Regions from separate parts of the Jeotgalibacillus sp. 10bf12 genome, predicted to be linked through region 1. Evidence: riboswitches for the same ligand, from Rfam matches in the RefSeq annotation. Region 1 holds a riboswitch; the other holds the start of a gene.
The links. Region 1 has a riboswitch for S-adenosylmethionine ahead of DH10bf12_RS03460 (transporter substrate-binding domain-containing protein). Riboswitches for the same ligand answer to the same signal wherever they lie in the genome.
Positions count from the first base shown of each region.

Region 2: it holds a riboswitch for S-adenosylmethionine, as region 1 does, so the genes downstream of both, DH10bf12_RS08805 (Na+/H+ antiporter NhaC family protein) here and DH10bf12_RS03460 (transporter substrate-binding domain-containing protein) in region 1, are expected to answer to the same signal.

Region 1 is NZ_CP200276.1:718,463-734,472, reverse strand. Features, by position in the region: gene DH10bf12_RS03480 (cytochrome C oxidase subunit II) at 1-120, shown strand, start outside; gene DH10bf12_RS03475 (cytochrome c oxidase subunit II) at 139-615, shown strand; gene DH10bf12_RS03470 (b(o/a)3-type cytochrome-c oxidase subunit 1) at 612-2,261, shown strand; gene DH10bf12_RS03465 (NAD(P)/FAD-dependent oxidoreductase) at 2,378-3,613, opposite strand; SAM riboswitch class I at 3,817-3,921, shown strand; gene DH10bf12_RS03460 (transporter substrate-binding domain-containing protein) at 4,104-4,916, shown strand; gene DH10bf12_RS03455 (amino acid ABC transporter permease) at 4,938-5,657, shown strand; gene DH10bf12_RS03450 (amino acid ABC transporter ATP-binding protein) at 5,657-6,397, shown strand; gene mmuM (homocysteine S-methyltransferase) at 6,424-7,350, shown strand; gene DH10bf12_RS03440 (hypothetical protein) at 7,429-7,719, opposite strand; gene DH10bf12_RS03435 (hypothetical protein) at 7,723-8,109, opposite strand; gene DH10bf12_RS03430 (hypothetical protein) at 8,145-9,554, opposite strand; gene DH10bf12_RS03425 (ATP-binding cassette domain-containing protein) at 9,538-10,299, opposite strand; gene DH10bf12_RS03420 (hypothetical protein) at 10,364-10,624, opposite strand; gene DH10bf12_RS03415 (peptide-methionine (S)-S-oxide reductase) at 11,068-11,553, shown strand; gene DH10bf12_RS03410 (aldo/keto reductase) at 11,583-12,518, shown strand; gene DH10bf12_RS03405 (hypothetical protein) at 12,643-12,846, shown strand; gene DH10bf12_RS03400 (serine/threonine protein kinase) at 12,903-13,694, opposite strand; gene DH10bf12_RS03395 (phospholipase D-like domain-containing protein) at 13,881-15,863, shown strand.
Region 2 is NZ_CP200276.1:1,658,290-1,674,299, reverse strand. Features, by position in the region: gene DH10bf12_RS08810 (glutathione peroxidase) at 1-244, shown strand, start outside; gene DH10bf12_RS08805 (Na+/H+ antiporter NhaC family protein) at 308-1,609, opposite strand; SAM riboswitch class I at 1,753-1,858, opposite strand; gene DH10bf12_RS08800 (SRPBCC family protein) at 1,952-2,404, opposite strand; gene DH10bf12_RS08795 (MerR family transcriptional regulator) at 2,520-3,278, opposite strand; gene DH10bf12_RS08790 (hypothetical protein) at 3,440-4,618, shown strand; gene DH10bf12_RS08785 (hypothetical protein) at 4,675-4,896, opposite strand; gene ytvA (YtvA family blue-light photoreceptor) at 5,090-5,875, shown strand; gene DH10bf12_RS08775 (YhgE/Pip domain-containing protein) at 5,916-7,730, opposite strand; gene DH10bf12_RS08770 (efflux RND transporter permease subunit) at 7,733-9,673, opposite strand; gene DH10bf12_RS08765 (TetR/AcrR family transcriptional regulator) at 10,073-10,642, shown strand; gene DH10bf12_RS08760 (class F sortase) at 10,850-11,842, opposite strand; gene DH10bf12_RS08755 (copper amine oxidase) at 11,915-13,255, opposite strand; gene DH10bf12_RS08750 (FAD-dependent monooxygenase) at 13,941-15,557, opposite strand; gene DH10bf12_RS08745 (cation diffusion facilitator family transporter) at 15,737-16,010, opposite strand, start outside.

The DNA of each region.
Region 1 (16,010 bases):
GCTAAGAAACAACAGGCGAATGAAGAAAATCTGAAAGGCACACTCATCAGCGTGTTTTTTGTTGGATTTGTCATCGTCGCAATGTGGGTAGCTGTTTACCTGATGTATTTATCCCAATAACCTTAAAGGAGAATCACCATGCATCTTCATAAGTACGAAAAAATATGGCTCGTGTTCGGCACAGTATGCCTGATCGCATTCTTAAGTATTGTCGGTGTCAATGCGTTTGCCCACGATCACACACCTGCTGGCGGAATCCAGACGATCGATCCTGAAAAGGTAAGAGAAACCGCTCCATTTAACGAGCCGGGTGTTAAAAAGCTGGATGATGATACGTATCAGGCCGCGATCATCGCAAGTGCTTTTGCTTACGACGGCGGAGAGGCGTTAGAAGTGCCGGTTGGCAAAGAAATTATTTTTAAAGTAACAAGTACAGACGTGGTTCACAGTTTTACGATTGATAACACAAACGTCAATATGATGGTTGTGCCCGGTCAGGTGACGACAAAATCATACACCTTTAAAGAGCCGGGGAAATATCTGATCATCTGTAATGAATACTGCGGAACAGGTCATCATTTTATGTACAGGGAAATTGAGGTGACTGAATCATGATCGCAGCTGGAGAACGTAAACTCGCACTCTGGAATATTGGTGTTGCCTACACCGCATTTTTAATCGGAACACTTGCCGGTCTGCTGCAGGTATTTATCCGTAACGACGCACTGGAGCTTCCGGCATGGCTGGATTACTATCAGATTTTAACCGCACATGGCGTGTTACTTGCACTTATATTTACGACATTTTTCATTTTTGCCTTTTTCATTTCAGGTATGAGTAAAAGCCTTGGCGCATTCGGTCCGAAGGTATTGCTTTGGAACTGGATCGGATTTCTGGTCATGCTTGCAGGAACGATTCTTGCGACATTTATGATTGTGATCGGAGAAGCATCCGTTCTTTATACATTTTACGCCCCTTTAATGGCTAACCCGTGGTATTACGTGGGTCTTGCATTATTTGTCGTCGGCTCCTGGATTATGGGGTTTGGACTCATTGGCCATTACGTGAAATGGAGAAAAGCAAACCGCGGTGAGCTCAGTCCGCTTTTTGCATTTATGACAGTAGCGACCATTGTATTATGGTTGATCGCATGCCTTGGTGTCGTCGCGACAGTGTTATTTCAGTATATTCCATGGGCATTCGGCTGGGTGGATACGATCAATGTGGAACTGAGCCGGACGCTGTTCTGGTATTTCGGTCACCCGCTCGTTTACTTCTGGCTGCTGCCTGCTTATATGGCATGGTATACAATTGTGCCGAAAATTATCGGCGTGCCGGTCTTCAGTGATTCACTTGCACGTCTTGCATTTGTCCTGTTTATCCTGTTCTCCATTCCTGTCGGCTTTCACCATCAGCTAATGGAGCCCGGCATCTCTGACTTCTGGAAGTTCCTGCAGGTCGTATTAACGTTTATGGTGATTATTCCGTCTCTCATGACGGCATTCTCCATGTTTGCAAACTTCGAGCGGGCTGGACGTAAGAATGGCGGGAAAGGGTTATTCGGCTGGTTCACAAAGCTTCCGTGGAGAGATCTGCGGTTCACATCCATTTTCGTGGCCATGGCCTTCTTCATTCCGGGAGGAGCAGGCGGAATCATTAACGCAAGCTTTCAGCTGAATGAAATCGTGCACAACACACTCTGGATCGTCGGTCACTTCCATATTACTGTCGGAACGCCTGTTGCTATGACTTTCATGGGGCTGACATACTGGCTAATTCCGTATTTAACCGGAAGAAAGTTCTCGAACACCATGAAAAAATTAGGCTTTATCCAGATTGGCTTATGGTCAGTCGGGATGCTGTTAATGAGTACAGCGCAGCATATTCTCGGACTGCTCGGCGCGCCTCGCCGAACAGCATATTCAGGTTACAACGGCCATGAATCCGCAATGGAGTGGTTTGATGGCATCCTGACAAACCACGTCACAATGGCCGTTGGCGGAAGCATTCTTTTCCTTTCAGCCATGCTGCTGCTCTATATCGTGATCATGAGCGCATTCGTCTCACCAAAGGCTGAGCCGCATGAATTTGTTGAGTTTCCGCTTGCTGAAAGTGATAAACGGGCAACACCGAAAATACTTGAAAACTGGTGGCTGTGGATTGGCATCGCCTTCTTACTCATCATCATCGCATACGCGATCCCGATCGCCCAGATGATTCAGCATGCACCACCAGGTTCCAGAGGATTTATCACATGGTAGGAGTTGAGTGAAATGGTACTATCGTTAATCTTCTTTTTTCTCGTCATCATTTTAACAACAGGCATATATGTAGAATTAACAACGGATGAAGATTAAAAAAGCAAAGGCCGGGATTGTCACGGCCTTTTTGCTTGATTTAATATCGGCCGATCCTGCAAATACATCGCCAGACCCGCACTATCCCCTTTCACAATCTCCTCAGCAACAAGCTTTGCTAACACCTGCCCATACACCATCCCGTTATCACCAAATGCAAACACGAAATAACAGCCCGGGAATTCTTTGTAATTCCCAACGACAGGTACCCCATCTACAATCCCACCGTAGGATGAAGCCAGATAAAACTCAGGTTCCACCTGAATATCAGGAAACAGTTTATTAAATTCCTTAATTAACTGATATTTTTTATGAGTTAATTTACTATTTCTGTCTCTTTCTTCATCTGTATTTTCATCCAGTCCGCCAATGATTACCCGGTTGTCTTTCGTAGTCCGTACATAAATATAGGGACGTGCGGTTTCCCAGAGAAGTGTCCGGTTGTACCATGCAGACAGGTCATCAACCGGAGTAGTGGTAATCGTGAAGGTACTTTCAAAAGAAGCTTTCTTCTCTTTTTTAATATCCATGCCCTCATAACCTGCAGCAAAAATCACATGACGCGCCTCTATGGCATAACCGTTCTTCGTTGTCACAATCATATTGCCGCTGCCCTGATCGACGTGCTGTCCATTCATTTCAGTATGCTCATATACACGTACACCGTGTGCCACTGCCTCTTCAAATAGCGCATGCGTATATTTGAATGGATTAATTTCACCGTCGCGATAGGAATAAATCGCTGCTTCTCTGCTAAATGGATACTTCGCTTCAATCTCATCTCTTTTTAAAAAGTCGACCTCACAATCATGCTGCTTTAAATACTCATATTCCTTTTGCAGCTTGGCAACGTCTTCCGGACAGCTTGCGGAATATAACGTATCTCTTCTGGTGAATTCGCAGTCGATTGAACTGCTTTTGGAGGCTGCTTCAATCTCATCAATCGCCTCCTGCAGCAGCTGCAAATGTCTTGCAATGTAGTCTTCTCCGAATGTATTCACTAAACTGGTGAACATCTTTTCACCTGAATATTGCAAAATCGCTGTATTCGTCACAGTGCTTCCGCTAGCAATCGTTGATTTTTCGATCACGACTGTATCCAGGTCATGGCCAGCCAGGTAATGTGCACACTGCGCCCCTGAACTTCCGCCTCCAACAATCAGTACATCACAGATGAGGTCTGTTTCTAGTACAGGATAAGACGGTGCATCCGGAAAAGTAGTAGGCCAATAATAAGTGCCGGTTTGTCGTTTCATTTTGTTCCTCCCCCAAATTAAAATAGATGCTGTTACTATGTCCCGAAATATTTTTAATATGCTCAATACGTAAAAAGTGTCGGGATATTGCGTTGGTTACGCTTTCAATTTTTAAGAAAATGTGAGTGTGTGTAAAAAGAAGAAAAATCTGTTTGACAGAAGCTTAAAAGTCGCATACTATTCTAACTATCGAAAAATTAAATAACTTATCCAGAGAGACCGAGGGACAGGCCCGATGACGTCCAGCAACCATCATTTGATGAGAGGTGCTAATTCCTGCAGAATGTTGTCATTCTGAGAGATAAGAAGCAGATTAAAACCTCTTTCTTATTGGAAGTGGTTTTTTTGTGTTTATCAGGAGATTGCCCTTTATATTGCCGGTTGCAGATAAGGAAAAAGGGAGCGTAGTGTGTTCAACAATGGAAATATGACTTTAAAAAGCTAATCCATTACATTAATTTACATTATATACATAAAAGGAGCTTGCATAATGAAAAGACATCAACCTTTATTCTTATCACTATTTTTACTGGCTGGAGCAGGTGTAGTAAGCGGCTGTTCTTCAGAGGAAACGACGGCGTCAAATGGCGATGAGGTCATTACGGTCGGAACGCAGAATGATTATCCGCCATTTGCTTTTGCAGATGACAACAATGAACTGACAGGCTATGACGTGGATGTTGTAAAAGCGATTGATGAGGAGCTTGATGGCTATACATTCGAGTTTAAGGCGGTTCCATGGGACAGTATGTTTCTTTCGCTTGAATCCAATAAAATTCAGGCGGTAGCTGATCAGGTAGCGAAAACACCTGAGCGCGAGGAGAAGTATTTATTTACAGATGAGTCCTATTTTGCAGCTGAAACGGTCATTGCTGTGAAGGAAGGCAGAGAGGATATTCAGACCATTGAGGACCTTGAAGGAAAGAAGGTGGGTGCGCTCGCGGGTGATTCCTATACGCTGCTGCTTGAAGAGTATAACGAGACAGCGGATACTCCGATTGAATTAACGTACAGTGAAAGCGGAACGCCTGCTGAGATTTTACAGGACGTGCAAAACGAACGCGTAGATGCCTATGTGAATGATCCGATTATGATGAATAACGTGCTTGAGAAAAATGAGCTGGGCGTTGAAATTGTCGGACAGTCGCTTGTCAATGATCAGATGGGCATTGTGCTGAAGCACGGTGAAAAAGGCGAGGAGCTGAAGGCCTTAATTGATCCGATCATCAGGCAGCTGAAAGAGGATGGTACATTAGCTGAACTGTCACAGAAGTGGACCGGCGGAGAATATATTCCTGAATAAGCGTCCGGAGGGTAAGAGTGTATGGAAAATTTACTGGATATCGGCTTTATCATAGAAAGCTATCCCGCGATTTTGTCGCGACTGCCGATTACGATAGGGATTGCCGTGGGTTCTATGGTGATCAGCCTTCTGATCGGACTTGCGACAGCTTTAATTAAAATCTACAAGGTGCCTGTACTGAGCGTGATTACATCAGTCTACGTCTCATTTATCAGGGGAACGCCATTACTCGTACAGATCTATCTGGTGTTTTACGGGATCCCGAAAGTGATTTATTACCTGCAGATTGAATACGGTGTGTTTTTATCAGCAGATGTGAACAGTATTTCGCCTGAAGTGTATGCGCTACTGGCGTTTTCAATTAACCTCGGGGCTTATCTGTCTGAGACGATCCGTTCTGCGATTGAATCAGTGGACCGTGGGCAGTTTGAAGCAGCGAAGGCGATCGGGATGAGCCCGGTGCAGATGATGACGAAAATCATTTTCCCGCAGGCGTTGACTGTTGCGATCCCTAACCTTGGCAATATGTTTATCAGCACGATCAAGGATACATCCTTAGTATTCATTATTGGTGTCATTGACGTCATGGGACAGGCGAAAATTCTCGGCTCACGCGGTCTGGCATTTTTTGAAGTGTATATTGCGGTGTCGATTGTCTACTGGATTCTCTGCATCGCTGTTGAACGGCTGCTTGTCAGACTTGAAAAGCGGGCGCGCAGATATGAAAGAGGGATTGCATGATGATAAAACTTGAAAATATTCATAAATATTATGACAAACAGCACGTGCTGAAAGGGATTGACCTGGACATTCGTGAAGGGGAAGTCGTGTCGATCTTAGGTCCAAGCGGGTCAGGGAAATCAACGCTCCTGCGCTGCATCAATTTTCTCGAGCAGCCAAACAGCGGAATCGTTCAGCTCAACGGTAAAAAGGTGGACGCTGAGTCGGCAGGTAAGTCGGATATTCTGGCGTTAAGAACGTCAACAGGCATGGTTTTTCAGCAGTACAATCTATTCAAAAACCTGACTGTACTCGAAAACGTAATGGTCGGCTTAACAAGTGTGAAGCAGCTGAAGAAGGAGCGGGCGAAAGAGACAAGCCTTGCCATCCTTGAAAAAGTCGGGTTATCCAACCGGCTCGATCATTATCCGGCGCAGCTTTCAGGCGGTCAGCAGCAGCGTGTCGGCATTGCCCGTGCGATGGCACTCAACCCGAAAGTCCTGTTGTTTGATGAGCCTACATCTTCACTTGACCCGGAGCTTGTGGACGGTGTGCTGGCAACGATTAAAAGTGTGGCTGAAGAAGGAAAAACGATGCTCATTGTGACGCATGAGCTTCAGTTTGCGCGTGACATCTCTGACAGAGTGATTTTTATGGAGGATGGGCTGATTGTAGAAGAAGGAACGCCTGATCAGCTGTTTAACCACGCGAAAAAAGAAAGAACGAAGCAGTTTTTAAAGCGGTCAAAGCGGGCTGAATAATAGGATGACAGAAAGGATGACATAGCATGAACCCGATCAAAACGATACTGAATGACTATCCCATCATCATTCTTGACGGGGCACTCGCAACTGAGCTCGAGGGCTATGGATGTGATTTGAATGATCAGCTCTGGTCGGCAATAATTCTGCTGGAAAATCCGGAAATGATTAAAAAGGTGCACCTTGATTATTTTGAGGCAGGCGCCGACTGTGCGATTACTGCCAGCTATCAGGCAACGATTGAAGGGTATCAGCAAAGGGGATTGACTGAAGAAGAAGCCGTCAATCTGATTAAGAAATCAGTCCATCTTGCAGCACAAGCGCGCGATGAATTCTGGACGGGACAGCAGGGGCGTCCAAAACCTTTAGTCGCAGCCTCAGTCGGTCCATATGGCGCTTTTCTGTCAGACGGATCTGAATACCGTGGTGATTACGCCGCAGGATTTGAAGAACTGGTTGCCTTTCACAAAGAGAGAATCAAAGTGTTGGTTGAAGCCGGAGCAGATCTGTTAGCATGCGAAACAATTCCATGCCTTAAAGAAGCGAAAGCCATTGCAGAGGTATTAAAGGAATTTCCTGAAGTGACGGCATGGGTCAGCTTCAGCGCAAAGGATCAATTACATATCAGCAATGGTGAAAAAATTGCTGACTGTGCAGAGTGGCTGAATGATCAGGAGCAGGTGGCAGCAGTCGGTATCAACTGCTCAGCACCGGAGACGATCGCTTCCCTGATTACAGAAGTAAAAACCCGGACGGCAAAACCGATCATTGTCTATCCGAACTCAGGTGAAACATATGATGCAGTCAGCAAAGAGTGGGGCGGGGAAACTTCGTCAGATCAGTTTGCGGAGGACGCACAGCGGTGGTATGAAGCGGGTGCACGGATCATTGGCGGCTGCTGCAGAACGACCCCTGAGGATATTAGGGCGATTACTGAGTGGGCGCGTAAATAGGTGGAGGTCTCAAGTGTTAAATTGATCTACACGGAGTATAACAAATAACACCACCGCTTTGGCGGTGGTGTTTAGTATTTAATAAGTTTCACTAGGAGTTACTTTTCTTTTTTTAAAAATTAGAAGCGATAAATAATAAACTAATAATCCCAAAGCAAACGATAGCAGTGCACCAAAGCCAGTCCCTTCAGAAAGAAATGTGTTCTCATTAACTTGAATGATTAATAATTCCTGACCAAACAGTGTAGGTTTCAAATTTACATTTGTGTAATCTATGATGATCAAAATCATAGGGATAATAAATGTTGCCCCAAAGTACAGTAGAAGAAAACTGACACCACTTGAAAGATATTTAAATAATTTTTGCATAACTCATTCTCCTTTTGCCATATTATTTAATACATTTTTACCATCAGGAAAGATTGGTAATAACAATGCAAGGTTTAATATAGATGAAAAAAACAGCATGCCTGCCAATGGTCCATTAAACAATTTGAAATATATAATACTGAGTAAAAAAGGAAAAATTGAACCGGCACAGGCTATTATAATGTTTTTGTATTTCTTAATAAATGTAAGGTGATGCACTTCAAATGAGTGCCAAGAAAGATGAATACGAAAATCAAGTGGTTTCCTTTTTTCGGTCCAGTTGTAATAGATGATGGCCAAGATATGACCGAGTTCGTGTAAAAATAGTGTCACAACTACTGTAATGATAAATTGACTAACAAAATGTTCTACAGTTAAAGTGACAACCATATACGTACACATAGCTAGAAAAATAAAAAAAAGTATCATATGACCACCGGTTTCCTTAAGTAAAAAATTCTGATACATATGAAAGAAATAACTGTTAAAACGAGATAAATACTATTTACAATCGCTAAAGAATTAAATATATACATTAAAAAGAAATCGAACATTCCAAAGGTTATAACTAGAGTAAGTATTAAAAGTACCTTATTCATTTGAGTCATCGGAAACTCGTAGCCAATTAATACAGAAATGACAGTTAGAAATAACACTTTAGGCAAAAAGCTAAAAGAAAATTCACTTGGAATTTGTAACGTTAAGGGGATAAAAATTAAAAAAGAAAGTATAAATAAAGTGTTAATCAGTGTGTATAATCCTAACCTTGGAATTAAATACTCATTTTTAGTAAAGCCTAATGGAAATAGATAAACCTGGCTTTTAATGAAATTAAATCCAAAAATTAAAGGTAGGATAATGATGACTTCTATTAATCCAAAATTAAGGATGGCAGTGTATACTGCTGTGAAGTTCACATAACTGAGTGCGTTATAAAAAATTACAGTAATCAAGATGAGAAAGATATATAGTGAAGCCTGTTCCGCTAAAACATTGCTTCTGAACATATATACACTTTCCATTTTTGCATTAATACTATAATTGCTTTTCATTTGATCAAATGACACAGGCTTATCAATCAAGCCTATACTCGAATTTGAATTCTCCTGAAATTGTTTTAAAAGATAAGTAGTTGAATGCTTATAAAATAATATAAAAAGAAAACAACACCCGATTGAAATATAAAGAAATGCTAAAAGAAACTCTAGGCTTTCAAATTGAAAGCTGTAGTTATGAAACAGTGAAACGACTAGTCCGCTCACAACTAATATTTGAGCGATATAGGATAGACAAATAAACAAGAATCGTCTGAAGAAAAAGTTACTGACCATCCACAGTGTAAAAACGAGCAAAAATAAAAATGTACCTGTATAAATCGAAAGTATAAAAAGAAAAAACATGACAAAAAACGATTCAAAAATGATATATCCTACAATGAAGAGCGGCAGCATTGTGAACGAAAGAATAAGTGTGTAAAACACAGATAGAATGAAATAAAGTGCAATGATAAACTCGTGTGATTTAACGTTAATCGCATAATACAGGTTTTTATAGCTTGAAGAATCCAGCTTATTTCTAGATAAGAAAAATATGATACTCGATAAAAGAATGGAAAAACTTATGTATGCGATGTAGGTTCTTTCAGAATAACTTTGTTCAGTAATGTCTGTTCCCAATGAACTTTGAACAGCAATGGTTAAGTAAAGAGAATAGATCAGCAGCACTCCGATTGATACCGCAAATGTCTGAGGTTTATTGTCAGAAGCAATTTCTTTTATTCTGATTAACAGACCGGGCAATTCAACGCGTTTTATAATCTCAGCCATTGAGTTCATATAGCAGTTCCTCCACGTGCTGATAATATTCATGGTTTACTTTCTGATAAACTTCCTCTATGCGTTGACCTGAAAACTGCTTTTGCAGTTCTTCTGCATCTGCATTTAAAAGTTCTTTCCCGTTTCTTATAATGAGTACCCTATCCATTAGATCCTGACCAAAATCCAAATGATGAGTGGATAGTAAAATGCCTGTTCCGGTATTTTTGACGACCTTTAGGATTTTCCTCAAAACGATAATCATATCCGGGTCCAAACCGTTTGTAGGTTCATCTATAATTAAATAATCAGGTTTCAGAAATAATTGACTTACAATCTGTACCTTTTTTCTGTTTCCGTAGGATAAGTTCTTTATAGGAACTGAGAGGTATTGTGTTAATTCGAATAGTTTAATTAAGTTTTCCAGATAACGCTGATCCACCGAACCACTGTATGTACTTTTCATCAAGTTGATATATTCCTGAGGGCATAGATAGTCAAAGAGGTCGGCATGATCAGATATGTATGAAACTTTCATCTTAAAGTCAGTAATACTAGTATTACTGCAATAATCAACTTGTTTGTCATCTATGTTACAGGTGCCTTCATAATCAGTTAAACCAAGAAGGGATTTAATGATCGTTGTTTTGCCTGAGCCGTTATGACCAAGTAAAAGCGTAATTTCCCCTTTAAATACTTGAAGTTTGATATCTGTTAACTCGAAGGAACTAGTATACTTTTTTTTATTAATCAACAAATTTAGCATGACAACCATCCTCCTAAAAATAAAAGGGGAGCAAAAAGCATGCACCCCTTTTTAAAACCTTTGCTTAGATACACTTTACTTTGGCATAAAAGCCCAAAAACTTAATTTCTCCACTGAATTCTTTGTCAACTAGAGCACAAGCAGCTAAGTAAGCAGCTACTACAAGTACAAATACAATTACCCATATGTAAGCATTTTTTTGCGTTTCGCCTACAGCTTCAGCATTTTGAAAACTCTGAGTGAAAGGATTTGTAATATATTGTACTATACTTGACAACAACGCATAAAACCTAAAAGATAGATTTTGCAAATTCATCTCCTGCATCATATTCACCTCCTTTCAATTAGCAATTTTATTTAACTATTTAACAGCCATTGATCAATCAATTGTTTGAGTGAATTACCTTCTTTTGTATTATTTTCTAATTGCTTATTACTATATCAAATCTACTATGTGATGTTGTTGGGAAAATTATCTACTCTATCATACTTCTGGCTTAATTTGGGGGCCGAAATATAGAGAATCGTTTTTCAAATACTTAATATGTAGCAGATGGTATTGGAAATAACTTGGGAAATTCGAAGCTCTTATCCATCAAAATGTAAAAAAATCTTTAAATATTTTTTCAACTTGATGGTACTTATAGTGATTTTCGACTGAATATAATATAAATTCTTAAATGAAGTTAAGTAATCAGCTAGTGAAAAACAGTAAAGTGAATGTTTTTTAGAAAATAGATATTTTAATATATACAAGGGGGAAACCATATGGAAACCGTATATTTTGCCGGAGGCTGCCTATGGGGCGTGCAGGCATTTATCAAGACGCTGCCCGGCGTAACATCGACAGAAGCAGGAAGAGCGAATGGCTCAACGAGTACACTTGATGGTGAGTACGATGGGTTTGCAGAATGTGTGAAAACTGAGTTTGATCCTGAAGTCGTAACGATGGAACAGCTGATGGATTACTTCTTTGAAATCATTGATCCTTATAGCGTGAATAAGCAGGGGATTGATGTTGGAGAGAAGTATAGAACCGGCGTTTACAGTGAAGATCCTGCTCATTTAAAAGTGGCACAGGCTTTTATCCGGCAGAGAGACGATGCTGACCGCATTGTGGTTGAAGTGCTTCCTCTCACAAATTACGTGAGAAGTGCAGAGGAGCATCAGGACCGGCTCGAGAAGTGTCCGGATGATTACTGTCACATTTCTGATGAGCTGATGAATAAATACCGTGTTCAGTCAAATAAGTAACTCAATATAAGGAAATGGGGAACAATTAGATGAAGCAACGAAGCTTAGGAAATACAGAGATCCAGGTGTCAGAGATCGGATTTGGTGCATGGCAGTTAGGTAACACAAAAGACTGGGGCAGAATGACGGATGCTGAAGCGATTCATTTAGTCAGTGAAGCCATGGGTGCAGGATGTAACTTTTTTGATACGGCACCTAACTATGGGTCGGGAAAAAGTGAAGAGCTGCTTGGAAAAGCGTTTAAGGGTAAAAGAGAGCAGGTGGTGATCAGCAGTAAATGTGGCCACCATCAGAACGGGGAACAAAGCTTTGACCCGGAAAAACTGACCCAGTCAGTGGAAGGCAGTCTACAGCGGTTGCAGACAGATTATCTCGACAGCCTGCTGCTTCATAACCCGCCGTTTTCAAGTCTGGATAGAAACAGTCCGCAGTTTGAAGTGCTGGAAAACCTGAAGGAGCAGGGGAAGATCAGAGCGTACGGAGCTTCAGTGGATACCGGAAAAGAAATGAATGAGCTGTTAGAGAAAACGGATAGCCAGGTCATTGAGGTGATGTTTAATATTTTTCACCAGGAGCCTGCAGCTGCGATCAGGGCAGCTGAGCGTCAGGGTGTAGGGGTCATCACGAAGGTGCCGCTTGATTCAGGCTGGCTGACCGGCAAGTATGACACGGGCAGCCGGTTCAGCGGAATCAGAAGCAGATGGAGTGTGCAAGAGATTGAACAAAGAGGCAGGCTGGTTGGAAAAGTACGGCAGATCATTGGGGACGATACACAAATGGCACAGGCAGCGCTGCAGTTTATTTTGTCGCACGAAGCGGTATCCACAGTGATCCCCGGTGCAAAAGATCGTCAGCAGTTTAACCAGAACCGCTCCGCATCAGAGGGACGCCTGTCCGCTGAGATGCTCAATGAGTTAAAAGAGATGTGGCGGGAAGATCTTGAGGATGCCAAACTGCCGTGGTAACAGGCTTTGTGACAATGAGGAAATACATTTCAGTTGTATAAAATCATCAGCCGTTTTATGCTCATGATAGAGGGTGTGTTTCACCTTTACAGAGTACACCCTCTACATTAAAGGAGGATGCTTAATGTTCAAAAAGATCATCAAAGGCATTTCCAAAGAACTGAAGAAGCGTGGCAGCAGCAGTGGCAGAAGAAAGCATTACCGTCACGGCTCAAGCAGCGGGAAAAGGCGCGGTTACCGCGGTGGAAGCAGTAGTGACCGGCGGGGACGCAACCCGTATGGTGGTTCAGGCCGTTACAAAAACAACAGACATTATTCCAGCAGTTGATTGCAATGAAATCGAAAAAAACGCCGCTGAACCCGACAATGGTTCAGCGGCGTCTTTTAATGTGTGTGAAAGCTGCCAATCGCCTTCCTGATATCTGTGAGAATGTCTGCGCACTGCTGATAGGGCTTAGTAATACCAAGCAGCCGTTTGAGCAGCAGCGTTGTCTGCAGCTCGAGATGAAGCTCTTCTGTCCAGGGTCTTCCCTTTTTGATGTCCTTGTCATAAGAAGAGTACAGGAGAAACAACAGGAAGTCTCCCAGATCAAAGAAATCATCCTGTGCGAGCTTTTCACGCTGCGTATTTAATACGTTGTCTGCCTCCAGCCTGTTTGCCAGACCAAAGTCGATCAGGTGAATCTCACCATTGTGAAGAAGAACATTTGGAATTCTGATATCCCCGTGGAATACACCCTGGTCATGGATGTAACAAACAATACCAGTCAGCTGTTCAACGATTGCCAGACATTCCTTTTCTGTATACTGCTGTCCGGTCGCAAATAATGTATCCTCCACATTTTTACCCTCTACAAATGTCATCGAAAAGAACTGTTCACTCTCATATGAAAAGGTGGCGACCAGCGATGGAATCCCCGGGTGGTCCAGGAGCTTCAGTATCGCTGTCTCCTGAAGATAGTTTTCAGCATTTTCTTTTTTCTTACTTTTACGCATTTGCTTCACAACGCATGTCTGTCCGGTTTTCTGGTCGTGACATAAATAGATGATTCCGTAACTTCCGTTTTGCAGCACCTTTTCAATGTCGTAGCGCCCGGCCAGCACTTCGCCGGGCTGGAATTGATGGTCCATCATTCTCTGGCGTGTTTTTTTCATCATCCAACGTAGAGCGTCCATAAGCACCTCTGTTTGTTAAGCTGATTTGATTATATCAAAATATATTAAAATCCAGAAAATATTGATTGAAAACATCAGACTGAAGATGCGATTTTATCATATTTACAAATACTTATCTGTGGCTTAACAAATCGTCACTCAGCTCCTATATACTAATCTGGTAATCACTTTAAAGGAGTTGTCAGTATGAAAAAGGTTTTGAATCGTTCTCTGATTTTGTCTCTGGTGATCTCTTTGTTTGTTCCTGTCTATGGGAATGAAGAAAGAGCGGAAGCGATCACGGCTAATGACGTGGTCATCAATGAAATTGCCTGGATGGGCACAACGTACAGTTATTCAGATGAGTGGATGGAGCTTTATAATAATACATCTGAAAATATTGACTTAACAGGCTGGTCGTTAAACGCGCAGGACGGTTCACCCGCTGTTGCGTTAGAAGGTCAGATTCCGGCTAATGGTTCTTTTCTGCTGGAAAAAACAGATGATGGTACTCTGGCGGGACTCACTGCTGATCTGATCTACAGCGGCTCGCTTGGAAATAGTGGAGAAACACTGGAGCTGCGCAATGCGGACGGTGTGTTAGTCGATTCAGTCGATGCCTGGTACGGCGGTGATAATACGGCTAAATCAACCATGGAAAGAATCAATCCTGATGGTGCCGGAACAGCCGCAGCAAGCTGGGGGACAGCAACAGCTTCATATGACGGCGGTTTTGGAACACCTGCTAACAGCGGTTCAGGCAACACAGGCTCAGGTGACGGCACAGCGGCTAACGTCTGCGGTGACTCGACTGAACGTTTAAATAACGTATCTGAATCACTGTATGCGATCAATGTTTATTTTAATAAATGTGCAATTGCTGCTGATGCAACAGCAGGCAATGCTGCGAATTATAACGTAAACCTTGAAGACCGTTTGATTGAAAGATTGAATCAGGCGACGACAAGTATTGATTTTGCTACATATGAAATTAACCTGCCACGTGTGGTTGATACACTGATTAATAAGGCAGCTGAAGGGATCGATGTACGTGTCATTGCAGATGCAAAAGATGCGACGGATCCTCATTATGCAGACCGCTTTAACACAATGAGATTATACATAGAGGAAATGGTCCGCGGAAAAGATGGTGCTGTCGGCACTGCTGATGATATTCAGGTTTTCTCTGACTCTCCGATGCTTGCAGTGGAGGATCCGGCTTTGAGAACATCACACGGACTGCCATCTGCTCCGGATGATTTCGAATATGGAACCTATACAATCGGCAACTCAGATTATACAGGGTATTTATTTGTAGACGGTGAAGAGAAATCAGCAGGTACATACTATTCACCTGGTGTGCAGATGCACAATAAGTTTGCCGTTGTAGATGATACGTGGGTATTTACCGGCAGCTGGAACTTTACAGTAACAGGACTTTACGGCTCAGAGGACAATATGGCGAACGGCGTCCTTGGTGGTAACCAGCAGCATGTAGTCGAGCTGCATGCCCCTGAGGTTGCAACTGCCTATGAGACAGAATTTAACGAAATGTGGGGCAGTGAGACGATGACTCCTGACGCGTCAGTGTCGAATTTCGGTACGGGAAAAACAGACAATACGCAGCATATATTTGATGTAGGCGGCAAAATGGTTGAGGTTTATTTCTCTACCGGAGATGATGCACTGGGTCGCATGAGAGAGCTTGTGAAAAATGAAGCGGACCTCAACACTTATTTCACGATTTTCGCCTGGAGTGACCAGGGTCTTGTAGATGAATTAAAAAATAAATATGAAGGCTCCTACAATGATCTGGAAGGAACACTGACCGGATTTGATGTAAAAGGTCTGTTTGACTACAGCTTCTGGAACCAGTGGTGGAGTGCAAGTGTGGATATGACAGGGCGTACAGCAAGTCAGACGAGCGTGGACAATCCAAATACGCGCTGGGCTAACCCTGCCCCGGTCTATAAAGCAAATGAAGACCGCAAGCTTCACAGTAAAACAATGATTATTGATGCTGATACAAACAGTGATTCGACTGTTGTCGTCGGGTCTACAAACTGGAGTAACAATGGAAATAATGTCAATGATGAAAACATGCTGATCATTCATGATGCTGAAGTTGTGAATCAGTTTGTGCAGGAATTTAATGCGCGCTATATGAGTGCGGGCGGGACAGTAAACTAGTCTATTAAATTTTGAGGGCTGTGTACTGAAGTGCAGAAAATAAAGTAAATAAAACAGTGCAGCTCTCTTTTCGATTATGAAAAAGAGGGCTGTTTTAGTGTGAAGCATCTCTGTCATCGCAACAAAATCATTTTATCTATTGAATGG
Region 2 (16,010 bases), 940 kb from region 1:
TGCGTCTCCTCTGTTTACTTACTTAGCTGAACAGAAGCCTTTTCAAGGATTTGATATGGCTCACCCAATTTCTAAATTGCTGGTTTCTATTGTGAATGAACGCTTTCCACACTATATGGATGGAGACTCGATTAAATGGAACTTCACAAAGTTTTTAATCGATCGGAATGGACAGGTAGTCGAGCGCTTTGAACCAACAGCAGAGCCGCTGGATATGGAAGCAAAGATTAAGGCAGCTTTATAATAAAAGCCGCAGCAGTGAATTCTGCTGCGGCTTTTATGTTGAATCAAGTTGTTCCACCAAAAACTATACACTCTTCTCCTTAAATCTAGGAAATTGAATGGCGATCGCAATCGAGCCGGACAGCGCAATCAGAATCGGATAAATGCAGTATGGGACAATCTCAGCAGGAGATATTCCTGCTACACCAGCAACAGCAAGAAGCTGTGCACCGTAAGGAATCATACCCTGTACTGAACTTGAGAAAATATCAAGCAAACTCGCTGATCTGCGCTTATCAATACCGTACTCATCAGCAATCTGTTTTGCGAGCGGTCCGGCAGTGATAATCGAAATGGTATTATTAGCTGTCGCAAGATTCACTGTCCCGACAAGCCCTGCGATCCCTGCTTCTCCACCTTTTTTCGATTTCACGCGCTTTGTGACTGACTGAAGCAGGAATTCAATTCCTCCATTTGCTCTGATCAGCTCTACCAGTCCGCCAAGCAAAATGGCGATCATCGCGAGCTCCTGCATATTTGTAAAGCCGTCTCCAATCAGACCAATTAAGTCTATAAAGCGGTATTGACCTAGTGCCAATCCGACAACCCCTGCAAAAATAATGCCGCCAAGTAAAACGAGAATTACGTTTGCCCCGGCAACAGCAAAAATTAATACGCCGAGATAAGGCAGTACCTGCACTAAATTATACGGGTTATCTCCATCAATTGAAGCACTATTCCCAGCTGTCATTACACCAAAAATAATCGCTGTAATGATCGCTGCCGGTAATACGATAAAGATATTCGCTTTAAATTTATCCTTCATTTTTGTTCCCTGCGTACGGACTGCTGCAATCGTTGTATCAGAAATGATTGACAGGTTATCACCAAACATTGCACCACTGACAATTGCCCCCATCGCAAGTGCTACGCCAATATCAGTCTGCTCTGACAGTCCAAGTCCAATTGGCGCCAGTGCTACAATTGTTCCAACTGATGTCCCCATTGAAATAGAGATAAAGCATGCAATGACGAACAGACCAACAATCAGCAGGTTTTGCGGCAGCAGTGAAAGTCCAAGGTTAACCGTTGAATCAACAGCACCGGCACCTTCTGCGACTGAAGCGAATGCACCGGCCAGTAGGAAGATCACAACCATTAAGATAATGTTCGGATGTCCTCCACCTTTCGCAAGCTGCATCGTTTTCGTCTGAAAATCTGTTTTTCGATTCATGAGCATTGCGACTAAAATCGCTGTAAACAATGCAACTAATACAGGCATGAAATAAAAGTCGCCTGTTAAAATTCCTGATCCGATAAAAAGTAAAATAAATACGCCAAACGGAATAAGTGCGAGCGGATTGCTCTGAATATTCTCCTGATTCATCTGTTTTGCCTCCTGAAATAAAATCGTGCCCTAATCTTGAAAAAGTACCCATATTGGTTTAAAACAAACACTGAAGAGGTTTTTCGGACACAAAAAAACCTCTTCAATAAGAAAAAGAAGAGGCTTGTATAAGCAAACAACTTTTCTTATCTCTCAGGCGAACGCCTGCTGGAATTGGCACAGTACTCAAATTAAGAGTCCGCTGCCGAGGCTTCAAAGGGCCAGTCCCTCTGCCTCTCATCATAAGAAGATGTTATGAAGTTTTTAATGATTGTAGAAATATAAGTGATTCAGTCGGATAAGTCAATACAATCAGCAAAATTGAGAATATTCAATCACAGGTCAGCTGCTTTCAGCTTCTTTCTTTACTCTTTCCAGGAACTCGAGCACAACTTTATTGTCCTGTTTTTTACCGGCAAGCTTCATCATCGCTTTACCGACGAAATTAGCTCCTTTATTTTCTCCTTCATAGATGAGTCTTGTCTGCTCCTCACTTTCTTTAAGCAGCTTAAAAGAAAATGTCGTATCAAACGCTTTACCCAATATAAAGTTAACCTTCTTATACTTTTCATTTTCATGATCCTCATAAGCAAGGGTATGTACAAAGTAGGTTTCTACGCGCTTCCCCTCGCCATACGTTTGCTGATGCTTTGCGCCTGCTACAGTTTCCTCACCTTCCACAAGATCATGCGAAATCACCTTTGGCATAATTCTTTTAATATTTTTATCCTTAAATAAATCCCAGACTTCTTCAATATGTGCATTAATCATTGTTTCTTCTTTCCATGTGATCACAATCATTCATCCTTTCCTGCGTCAATAAAATGAACACTGTATTTATTTTAAAGCATGGAATCAGTAAAGACTAAAAAAGTCATCTGCACGTCTGCAAATGACTTTTCGATAAAGATTATTTTCCAGTATACACATTGATCGCATTACGTAAAAATACAGTTCCGCCTTCAATGTGCTGATCATAGTAGGCAGTAAACCGATCATCACTTACGTACATTTCCCCAAGACCGGCATGTGCTTCTTTTGAATACTTTGGCCAGGTAAAGCTGAGCCATTCTTTATGCAGTGCGACTGCTTTTTGTGCTTCAGGTGAAGCGGGGTCTCCTGTATCAAACGCTTTTTTAAGCTCTGTAAAAAATGCTTTTTCAACCTCGTTCATCCGCTTGAAGTCTGCTTCAGTTAAGCCCCGCATTTTTGCGTTGCTGTCATCTACTACCTGGTCCCCATATTGTTGGCGCACTTCTTTACCATACTGCTGTTCATTTTCATCAATCATCTTTTGCTTTAACCCTTCAAATTTCTCCTGATCTTTCATTGGAGTACCTCCTTCTTTGCTTTCAATCGTTGTTTGTACGGTTGAAATGATTTGTTCAAGACGGGCATGTTTCTCCTGCAGTTTCTGAACATGCTGCTGCAAAGCTGAGACCAGATCAAAGTCCGGGTGATGAATAATCTGTCTGATTTTATCCAGGCTCACTTCAAGCTCCCTGTAAAAGAGAATCTGCTGCAGCAGATCCACTTCTTTTTCACCATAGATCCGGTAACCTGACGAACTGATTCTTGCAGGCTTTAACAGATCGATCTCATCGTAGTATCTCAGTGTGCGGCCGCTTACACCGGACAGCTTTGCGAGCTGCTGGACTGTATATTCCATTTAAAACCCTCCTGACAAATACAGCATAAGGCTTGACGTAACGTGAAGGTCAACAACAATTTTAAATTCAATATAATACCTATTAATTTTAAAGGAAAGTTTTTAAATGGGTCGTTTTAGGTTAAAGAGGTAAGACAACTATAAATTGAGGGGGTGAAAAAATGAGCGGATCAGATTATACAGTAGGTCTAATCGCAGCACCGGGTTACCCAAAGGAGTTAATTGATTCGCTGAAGGGTGAACTGCCAGAGCTGCTGGATTACTATGTTGATGACACACACAAATGGAAGGTTGATTGTTCGATCGACTCGTTAACCGGCGGGACGGATCAGTCTGATAAGGTTATGAAAGCCATCCTTTCACTTAAAGATGAGAATGAATGGGATTTCACAGTTGCAATTACAGACCTCCCCTTATTGCATGGTAAGAAAGCGATCATTGCAGAAGCTTATGAAGAAGCAAATATTGCTTTAATCAGCCTGCCCGGCCTTGGCGCAGTTCCACTTGCCCGAAGAGTCAGGGACTCTATTCTGCAGCTGGTAAATGAAATGTATTACACATCTTCTGAAGAAGGTCGCGAGAAGGCTGAACAGCGCCTCCAAAAGAAGGATCAGACAGAAGATAAAGGGTTAAAGACAAGAAATCCGAAAAGATTAGTCGGAAGAAAAGGGTTTGACAAAATTTCTCCGATAAAAAGAGAGTTACCTGAGGATACAGAAAATATTGATGTACGGTTCAAAGTCAACTCTTACTTTGGCAGTGCATTGCGATTGTTAACCGGAATGGTTCGGGCGAATAAGCCGTGGGTGATGTTTTCATCTTTTAAAAAAGTGATGATGCTCGCTTTTACAACAGGTGCTTACGCACTGATATTCCCCACTCTCTGGTTGCTGAGTAATGAATATAGCATCTGGCGTATGTTTTTACTCTCGAATATTTCGATTCTTGCCATGGTATTCTGGATTATTTCCGCTCATCAGCTTTGGGAGAAAAAGCAGCAGACAGAGAAGGGAACCCACCTGACGAGGCTTTATAATGCAACAACATTTTTTACGCTGTTTGCAGCTGTCTGTTTTTATTACATGATGCTGTTTATCTTATTTTCGTTTACCGTGATTCTGTTTATTCCATTTAGCCTGTTGCAGTCTGAGGTTTCACCTGATGTCGGGTACGTGAACTACTTTTACATTGCCTGGACAGCCACGAGTATTGCAACAATTATCGGCGCGCTCGGTTCAGCACTTGAAGATGAAGAAGTGGTCCTTTCATCAACCTATGGATACAGGCACCGTCAGCGCTATGAGGAGATCAGAAGAATGGAAGAAAAAAGAGAGTCTTAATATGTAAATGAGAGTCCTTTTGAAGCATCTGCTTCCGGAAGGACTCTTTCTTATGATCAGATAATCAGCTTTTCCTTTTTAATCAGTGGCTTAATGGATAGGATGCAGTCATAGTGAAAAGTCCTGACTGCTCTTCTTTTCAGACAGTAGGCTGTGAATGATGTGTCGCCTAGTTTTCTGATCAACACTCTTCTTTCAGTACAGACACCGTCACTCTTCATATAGATCATTTTCACCGTCAGGCCCTGCTGCCAGTAGCGGAATAACTTCTCTTTCATGATCATCCCTCCTCTTATTCCATTATACGAACAAATGTTCCTAAAGTAAACTGAAAAGCTGCTTTGTCAGTCTCCAAAGCAATACATGAAGCTCGGTTATTTATTTTCATTTTCGAAGGATTAAAGTTAAAATAATAAGGGTAAAAAAGTATCATATTGTTAAGCACGAAATATTGAGAAGCAGGTGAAGTGATTGATAAGATCTGAAAACAGCAAAGAACTGACAACGTTCATAGAAAAAGCACTTGACTACACGAGAGCAGGATTGATCATTACGGATTCTACGCTTCCGGATAATCCGATTATTTATGCGAATCAGGGATTTTTTGATATGACTGGCTACAGTGGAGAAGAAGTGCTCGGACAGAACTGTCGTTTTTTGCAGGGGGAAAAAACCGACCCGGCTACTATAAAAGAGCTAAAAGATGGGATTCTTGCAAAGAAGTCTGTAAATGTGCAGATTTTGAATTATACAAAGAACAATGAGATTTTCTGGAATGAACTTTTTGTAGACCCACTGTATCTGGATAATAAACTGTACTTTGTCGGTGTTCAAAAGGATGTTACTGAAAACATACGTCAGAAAGATCAGCTTGATCTATATTTTAAAGAAATGGAGCAAATGTCAACGCCGATTGTTCCCGTAAACGAGCATGCTTCAGTTCTCCCGCTGATTGGCCAGCTGAACGAACAGCGCTATGAAATGCTGATTAAGAATCTCATGATTTATCTTCAGGATACGACTGACAGTTACCTGATCATCGATTTATCCGGACTTGTGGAAATTGATGAGATTGCTGTGAACCATCTCGTTGATCTGCATAAGCTGATTTCACTGACTGGAACGGTTGCAATTGTATCCGGTATCCAGCCTTCACTTGCACAAAAGATGACAGCCATTCAGGTGGATATGAAATCTTTAAATGCATTCAGTCATGTAAAAGCTGCATTAAATTATATTCATAACAAAACGGCATAAAAAAGGTCTATCTGATTGTGTTCTCAGATAGACCTTTTCTTTATTTAAATAAATCGACAAGACGGTCCCAGAAGCTTTTCTCTTCAATAGCTTCCTCTGCTTCTTCTTCGTCTTCCTTTTTCAGGCTGTCTGTTTTAATGACAAACTGAACCGATTCAACACCTTCATTTTCTTCAGCTACGAAGGAGACCGGCTCGAAATCTGATTTATCGAATTCACTCAGCATTGCATCGATTTCATTTTGAAGCTGGTCAGGCAGTTCGCTGGTTGCTGAGGCAAGTTCTGATGTGCCGCTATAAAGCGCACCTGCGCCATTTTCAAGCTCGTCTGTACCACCTGTAAGACCACCGAGCCCGCTGTGAAGCTCACCATATGAACCAGCAAGTTCGCTGACGCCGCCAGTATAATCAGTCAGTCCTGAATGAAATGCTGCATAATTTGCTGCAAGCGTTGCAAGACCCTGCTGCAGCTGACCTAATGATTCATCCATATCAGTTGCTGCAAGTCCATTCTCAAGCTGGTCAGCAATCCCATATAGACTGCTGCTCATATCACCCAAAGCACCTGTACTCTCAGAAAGCGCACCAGGTACAGCTGCAAATGCTTCCTGCGTTTGTCTGTACGTTTCTTTTACTGCAAGTGAGGACTGATAGCTTTCTACAAGCTTATTGACCGTCGCCTCATCCGCTCCGCTTTCATAAAGTGCAGCGATTTCTTCTTCACTCACATGCTGTTCAGGTACTGCTGCAATGGCCTGATCGAGTGCGTGATAAGCCTGCTCATAGCTTCCGCTTAAGTTTGTCAGGCCGGTACTCACTTCATCAAGTCCGCCGGCGATTTGTCTGAAAGCTGCCGGCAGCTCACTGAATTCACTCGTATCAACGTCGCCAATACCCGCTCCGACAGATTCACTCATCTGATTTAACGCCTGCTGAATCGAAGAAGACCCTTCAATTAATCCGCCTGCATTTTGTGATAGCTGACTAATGCCATCCCGGAATTGTGACGATCCGTCATACAGGCTTGCTGTACCGTTATTCAGTTCCGCAATGCCTGTCTGCAACTCTCCAACGCCGTTGTTTACTTCAGCAGTAGCATCAGAAAGTGATGTCATTTCCTCTTTTACTTCAGTCGTATCCGGTTCATCAATTGACACAGATGACGGTACAGCTGCAATTTCAATGGCTTCCATTTCAAGGTCCGTTACGTCCGCGCTGACCGTGTAGCTTTCTTCTTTTTCAGGCATGACGGTGAACGTTACCTGTCTATTCTTTCCGGCAGTTGCAATGGTTCCGTCCCGTGCTTCAATGTTTTTGAATTTTTCAGCGTCAAATGTCATTGTGATCTGAACCATATAGTTGTTGAAAAAGAGTTCTTCACCATCAGCATTTTTAGAGGAATCGATCTGAATGTCGAGCTTCCCGTCCTGACCGATCAGCGAATCAGCCTCTGCAGCTGCACCGTCTAACGAGTAGCTGATATCAAATTCCCATGGCAGTGCACGGTTTTCAAGGTTCCCCTGGTAGTAAAACTCCTCTTCCTGAGCGTTCAATGTGATCAGAGTTTCCTGCTGTTCAATCGGTGTCAGATCAGTCAGGTTCTGAACGCTAGTATATTCCCCGAAGTCAGTAATCTCACCAAAATTGCTGACAGTGAAATTATTGACGACGTAAAGATCTTTTTGATCACCTGCAGCATCGAGCGTTGCATAGACGACTTCTGTCTTTTTATCAAAAGTGCCTTCTCCCGCCGTTTCTTTTTCTTCAGCAGAATTCTGTGTTTCCGCTGAGACGAGAAGGGTTGGCATGGCAAGTAGAAAGGCTGCAAATCCTGCGCTTGTGCGTTTAAATTTCATTGTCATTTCCCCTTAAAAAAGTTTGCTTTAAACGTTGTCTTTTCAATGACTTTATCGAATATCACGAGCAGTGCCGGCAGTACAAAGACGACCATAATGAAGGCCAGCAGCGCTCCGCGTCCGAGCAATAATCCGATTGATGAAACAACCGGGTTTGTTGAGGTGATCCATAAAATAAAGCCGACACTTGAAAGGATCGAAGCTGATACAAAGATCGCAAACAGCTTTTCATCAATCGTCTTTTTGATCGCCTCAAGCGCAGTCATTTCCTGTCTGAGTTTGTAGTAATTTTCTGTAAATAGAATTCCATAATCTACCGTTGCAGCCAGCTGAATCGTACTGATCAGCAGGTAGCCGATATACACGAGCGGTGCATCCGTAAAGTACGGGATCGCCAGGTTAATCCAGACTGACGCCTGAATGGTGATCAGGAGTACAACCGGGATGGATAATGAACGGAATGTAATCAATAGAACGAGTGCAACCGTCACAACCGTCATGATATTCACAAATGTATTATCCTTTTGAACGATCTCTCTCATATCATACAGCGTTACACTTTCACCAAGCAGATGGGTGTTTTCATAATAGCTGTCTGCTGTTTCCTTCACATCTTCTATAAGCGCAAAAGCTGCGTCACCTTCAGTCTCCGTTTCCGCAAAAATCGTAATTCTTGCAAAGTCCTCTGAATAAAACTGTTCTGTTACTGATTCATCCAGATATTCCGGTGGAACTGCCGCCCCTGCAATATTAACGTAGGACATGACGCCTGAAACATTGTCGAGTGCTTCAATCTCACGGACAAGCTCTTCTTCAGTTCCGCGGTCTTCTGCAGGGACCAGCAGAACCATTGGCGTTTCCTTCCCAAAAATCTCTTCTGTTGCGATTGCATCCTGCCCTGCACGCGTATTTTCCGGGTGCTCACCTGCGCCATAGATGAACGTCGTATTGCTTTGTGCCAGAAAGGCCGGCACAATCAGCAGCATCACTAAGATTAAACTTGGCACGCGAAGCTTAATGACACGCTTACCAACTCCCTTGAAGTCAGGGATGAACTGACGGTGTTGCGTTTTATCAATCCATTTATAAAACATCAACGTCAGCGCAGGTAAGAAAATAATGACACTGATAAAGCTGAGCAGAATTCCTTTTACAAGGTTGATCCCTAAATCAGACCCAATTCCAAACTCCATAAATGTAAGTGCCATAAACCCAAAGAAGGTCGTTGAAGCACTTGCAATAATTGCCGGGAAAGACCGTTTCATCGCAAGCTTCATCGCGGTAGTCGGATCATCCACCTTTTTACGGTAATCAGAAAAGCTGTGGAGTAAAAAGATCGCATAATCCAGCGATACAGCGAGCTGAAGAATCGGGGCAACTGATTGTGTAATAAACGAAACTTCCCCGAGAAAAATATTTGTTCCAAGATTAATCAGGATCGATACACCGATCGCTGTTAAGAAAAAGACCGGTTCAATCCAGGAATTCGTTGATAAGATCAATATGATAATAATAATTGGTACAAGTAGCAGTGCAGCATACATGGATTCGTCTCCGGCCATCTGCTGAGACACTGCAGTGGTCACTGCCTCACCTGTCAGCGCGCCTTCATCACCAATCAATTCATAAACTTCATTGGTAACTGCTACTTCCTGCTCCTCTTCAATCGTGATTGAAATCAGCGCCGCGTCGTCCTGATAATAAGATGACAGCATCTCATCATCTGCCATTTCGAGTGGAACCGTCAGATCCATGACATCATCAAGCCAGGTAACGCTTGAGATCCCATTAATTTCTGCCAGCTGCTCTTTTATATCAAGCGCTTCAGCAATGGTGACGTCTTTAATCATCACATTTGCATTCGGCATTGGCTCATCGAATTCTTCCTGCATGATGTCTACCGCTTCAATCGACGGTGCATCGTCCGGCAGATAATCTGCCATATTGTAATTAACTGAGACAGCAAATTGGGCTGCCGCACTAATAATCGTCAGTATAAAAAAGATGATTACGATACTTTTTTTACGTTTAATAACCTGTGACGTCCAGTCGATAAAGCGTCATCCTCTCTTGCACAGCACTTTCATACACACTAATATTATATTGACACAGTGTTGGGTATTCAACAGACAGTCTGTTTCATTCTGTCAGTTATCCAACACAATGTCTATTAGGTGTTGGATTTTCACAAAGGTTTAACATAACCGCATAATGAACTGGCTGAGAATCGCAGCTTCAGGCGGATGCTTTCCGCGGCTCGGGCGTGTGAGTCACCGCCCTGCGCTACATTCATCAGCTGTGTATAAATACTGATGGACTTTAAGATGAGGAGTGGTATCAACATGACTGAAAAACTGGATCACCGTAAAAAATATACGCGTAAAATATTGAAAGAAAGTATCATTCAACTGCTTGGGATAAAGCCGATTTCTTCAGTAACCGTTAAAGAAATATGTGAAATAGCGGATATTAACCGTTCTACTTTTTACACACACTACCGGGATCATTTTGACCTGCTACATAAAATCGAAGAGGAAATCGTTGAGGATATGGATCGTTATCTCCAGCAGTACAGCACCGAAATTGATGAAGAAGCACTTCAGCTTACAGAAAAAATTCTGGAGTATATGATTGAACATAAAAATATTATTCAGGCCCTGCTCAGCCCGAACGGTTCATCTTCTTTTGAGCAAAAAGTGATGGAACTGACACGGCTTTATCTGATGAATAATCTGATGAATGATAACGGTGTCCGCCAGACGGAATCGAAGTATTTAAGTACTTTTGTTGTGAGTGGGGCGATTCACGTCATTAAAGAATGGCTGGCGGACGATCTGGATCAGCCTGCTCAAGAGCTTGCGGTGCTGATTAACAGTTTTGTGAATGAAGGGCTTTCTTATTTGGATAAGTGAGCTATTGGGTGGCGTATGAGGGTTCGACGTTTGTGCGGTGGGATTCGCGCTTCAGGCCGTTTGATTCGGCGTCTGAGCATGGTTGTTCGACGCTTAACCTGTGTTGTTCGACGCTTATCACCTCAACTTCGACACTTCGGGACTTTCAGCTCATCATCCACTCAACTCAAAAACCGCAAAGCACCCCCCGGCGCTTTGCGGCTCAACTCAATTTCCCTCTACCTTTTTCGATGGTGCTGATTCTTTATTTTTCAAATTAATTGCCGTCACATAATACTGATCCCCTGCCGACGCATCCGGATCATAGTAGTTTTTCCGTTCATGTGCTGACACGCTTGCTACATGGACAAAACGTGGATCCTGTTCTGACTTTTTGTAGACGCGGTAGCCGATTACCGTTTCATTGCGGACAGCGTGCCATGTGATTGATCCCGCTTCGTACTCAACATTTTCAGGTGCTTTTGTAACTTTTAATGGATCAGATGGTTCTTCCTGAGATACAAGTTCTGTATAAACAACCAGTCTGTCCGGATACAAATGCTGCTCTCGATCAAATGAACCTGTGCAAGTAATAATGTTCAGGTTTCTTTTATCAGATGGTCCAAAGATTTTTTCAATTGGTGATTCATCTGTCGGATAGCTTTCTTTCTTTTTCACTTCAAAAGTCAGTTCCACTCCGTTTTCATCTGTTACAATAATCTCTTCTCCAGCTTCAATGTCTTTTAAATAAAAGAAAATGGCCGGTCCTTCTTTACTGTCGACGTGACCTGCGATCACAGAGTTACCGACTTCCCCTGGCTGTACGCCACGATCATACCAGCCGGTGACGTCTGTTTCTTCAGGTACTTCCATTTCACCATTATCAAGAAGTCCTACCGGGATGACACCGGTATCGATATCAAGACTCGGGATCTGGATACGGGCAGGATTAATTCCCTCTTCTTGAATCTTTAGTTGTTCTTCAAGCTCTGCCTGACGTTTTTTTAAAGAGTCAAGAAGAACAAACTCTTCTCCCTGATGGGCAACTGCTTTTGTCTGCTTCGCCGTTTCTTCCTCAATTTCTTCTTTTAAGTCCTGTGGTTCTTCTGTTGAAGCTGATTGTGGTTCTTCTTCTTTTGTCTGGTTCATTGCAATCGCCTGATAGCTGACCACACTCAGCAAAACCACTGCCGCTATAAGAACAAAAAGCTTTTTCTTCATGGCTTCATTCCTCCATTTATATGAATAGAGAAGAGCGGTTTAAACCGCTCTTCCACATATCCAGTGAGACTATTATTCCTGATTAGCTGTTTTCTTTTTAACAGCAAACCCTGCTGCTGCAAGAAGTGCTGTTGCAATTGCTACATACACTGCGATAGGTGTCTGCTGTTCAGCAGCGCCGCCAAGACCCGTGTTAGGCATATCAGCAGGCATGTCAGCTGCGAACTGATCAGGCATCTGCTTCACAATTGCATCACCTAGTGCTTCACCTACACCAAACATGAATGCATAACCTTCACGGAATGTGTCAGTGCTTGTCTGATAGTCTTCAGCTACATAAGATTCAAATGCTTTTACAACCTGGTCTTCATGCGTTGTCAGTGAAGAGATCGCTGCTTCCTCAGGAAGGTTTCCTTCAGTTGCTGTTGCAAGGAACATACCGAATTCTTCAGTAAACATTGAAAGACTTTCTTTTGCAGCGGCAATTCCTTCTTCATCACCTGCTACTGTTGCACTGACAAGGTCAGCCTGGGCATTAATGTGCTCTCCAGTCCAAAGCTGCTTGAACTGAGCCGCGCCTTCTTCACCATAGATTGAACCGATTGCTGCAGTGAATTCATCTGTGTGCATATCTTCAGCCCATGTTGCAAAGTCATAAGCTTCAGATCCGCTTACACCTTGTTGCATGCTCATTGTTGCAAGTGCAAAGTGCTCAGCTGCAAGGTTGTTAAGAGTAGATCTCAGATCAGCTGCTGGTGCATCTGCTTTTGATCCTTCAAAGTTATCAGGCATTTGCGTTACGATTGCGACAGATAGTGCTTTACTGATATCAAACATTCTGTCATAGCCTTCCATGAAGTTAGTGAAGTAAGCTTCATAGTCACCTTCTACATAGCTGTCAAATGCGCTAATCACATCCTGTTCGTGTGCAACCAGTACTTCTACTGCTGCTTCTTCAGGAAGATTCCCCTCAGTTGCTGTTGCAAGGAAACCACCGAATTCCTGTGTAAATTCTTCAACTTCTGCTTCTGCCTGTGCTCTTAAGTCAGCATCATCTGATTTTGCTGCTTCAACGAAGTCAGGTGAGTAATCATTATGGTTAACGAAGATCTCTTCAAACTGTTGTGCACCTTCTTCTCCATAAATTGATTCAATAGCAGGCGTCATATCTAAAGCATTTTGTTCAAGTGCTGCATAAGCCTGCTCTTCATCCGGTGCATCATTGTAATCCTTCACCATCGCATTAACTGCCAGAACATAATGTTCTGATAACAGTTGATCCAATGTCGAACGCAGATCTGATGCCGGCGTGATTGCCGTAGGCTCATGTGCTGCAAGCCCTGTTGTTGGTGCGATTAATGAAAGTCCAAGTACTGGTGCTGCGATTCTCTTAAGTAGTTTTTTATTTTTCATGTTTAACTCTCCTTTTCGTTGTAATCTATTTGATTTCAAACAGCTAACGAAGGAAGTTTTGATTTGGATCACTTTTTTTAAAAAAGTTTTTATTTTTATCTTTTGAGACTGAACATCCGTTGATATGACAGTCTTTGAAGGGTGAATTTTTTTTGGATTTATTTTATTCCTATTCGGGCTGACGTAAAAATCAGAAATGATTGTGGTCATATAAAAGCATGCAGGCATCAACTTTTTAACACGCTTGAGAAATTAGCACTCTGCTTCTGAAATGCAGGGCGGCTAACAAATGTTGTCAGTGTTTTCGCCGAGGTTGCTGCAATACAGGTGGGAAGTTGTCGCGATACATCCGGGAGTTTGTCGCTATCCCAGGCCAGGATGTTGCTTTCCGGCCCGGAAATGTTTCTATTCCATATATAAGTTGTTGCACCACACCCTCTTGATGCTCTTAAGAAACAAGGCATTGGTTTCCCAAGTGCATACAGGGCGGCTTGCGTCGTTTGTCTGTATTTACGCCGGATATGTAGCAATTCATGCCGGAGTTGTCGTGATCCACCCGGGAGTTTGTCGCTATCCCAGGCCAAGTTGCCGCTTTACCCGTCAAAGTTGCCGCATTCCCTCACCAAGCTCGCCCAGTCACAAAAAAAGAAGCCCCGCAATCAAGGCTTCTTCACTAACTTACTATTTAAATAAAATACCGCTTTAACTTCGCCATCACTTTCCGCACATCAGCTGACCCGTCATGAAAACCGACGTGACCATCCGGACGGATGAACAGCGTGCTTCCCTTTTGCATACCGAGATTATGATCCAAATCTCGATGTACGTCATAGATGATCGGGAGCTCGTCACGCTCTGTAAGGACAGTTCCGCCACGTGCGACAAGATAGACCTTCAGCATATCCGGAAAGGCACGGTTCGCTTCGTGGGCAAAATCATATGCGTAGTCAATCAGATCCTGTTCATAGCAGTCAATGTAGATTAAGCATACATATCCGATTCGCTGGATAAGTGGATACAAACGTTCATCCGTTGTTCCTTCATTAAAGAGAATCTGATCCGGTATACGTTCACCGGCCTGAATTGCTTTCCGGGATAAAGACTTGTCTTTAAATGATCGATTAATCGGCGTTTTGTCATAGTCACTGTGAACGTGGGAAAGTGCATTAGCGAATCTGGACTGGACCCACCCCTGTGAGAGAACTGCTTTTCCTGACCAGTTTCTCGCCTGTCCGAGTATGCCTTTCATATTAATCAGCTTTAATTCCATTGTCGTGTTGAAGATCACTTCTTTAGCCACCGGTGCACGCTCTTCGTGATACGTATCCAAAAATGGGTTGCCAGCATACCCTTTTAACACCGTATCGATCTTCCAGCAAAGGTTGCCGACGTCTTCAAGTCCGATATTCATTCCCTGACCGCCGAGCGGGTTATTGACGTGGGCTGCATCCCCAACAAAAAAAACATTTCCGACACGATAACTCGGTACCTGTCTATGTGCAGTACCGAAGTAGGCGAGCCACTTTGGATGCTGAACTTTATAGGAGTGGTCTAAAATGGTATCAAGTGTCGTCTGTAGTTCATGCAGCTTCATTTCCCGCTTGCGCGGACCGCCCTGTCTCGTTCTGTCAAAGCCAACGACCCGGTAAGTGCCGTCTTTATATGGAAAGAATGCGGCCGCTCCTCTGTCATTTAAGTGCAGGTTAATGTGAATTTCCTTCATATCAGGAATTTCTACATCCCCTGTAAAAAACGTGATCCCTTCATCTTCGCCGATAAAAGGCACATCGAGCTCTTTACGCACTTTACTGTGTGCGCCGTCACAGGCTAGCAGATATTTCGCAAAATAGGTTTTAGTAATGCCATTATGAACAGCGGTCACGTATACGCCGTTATCTTTTTGCGTAACATCAAGCACTTCATGCTCTCTGAAGATTTGACCGCCTCTTTCATTCAGATGGTTCTCCAGGATCTCTTCGATTTCATCCTGAGGAATAATCAGCAGATACGGATATCTGCTTTGTATATGATACATTTCAACGTAAGATGGATGTTTACCGGCGAGGTGAAGCTTTGCACCGGGTCCGGGGTATCCTCTTTTCAAAAATGGTTTATTGACACCGAGAAATTCAAATAGCTCAAGAGATCTTGCCTGTATGCCAAGCGCTTTTGATAGCACTGAACGGCCCGGTTTTTTCTCCAGACAGATATAGTCTACCCCACGTTTGGTCATGACGTTTGCAGCCATGAGTCCCGCGGGTCCTGCTCCGATAATCAATACATCTGTTTCGATCACAGCCATGAGACGTGCTCCTTTCGTTCATCCAGCTGGTGTGGCACAGATCCGTTTGTTTTACGTTAGCACATTTTCTCTTATGCCAACCAGCTTTAATGCGGAATCGTCCAAAATAAAGAACCTACATTACCGATACCCTTATTCTCTGTGATCATGCGCTGTGTGAACATTTTTGTATCAGGAACTTACTCTTCATTATATGGATTAATATGAACCAGTACGTTATTGATATCCTCATGCCGCTCAAGCAGTCTGCGCTTTACATTTTTCGAAATGCGGTGCCCTTCTTCTACTGTAATGAATGGATCCACGCTTACTTTGATATCAATAACAATATAGTGACCGTGTGTTCTGGCCAACAGCTCGTCTACCCTTTTCACACCTGGTGTTGCCATGACCGTTTCTATAAATGGATTTGTTTTATCCGCATCCAGTACCTGCTCCATCATAATAGAGCCT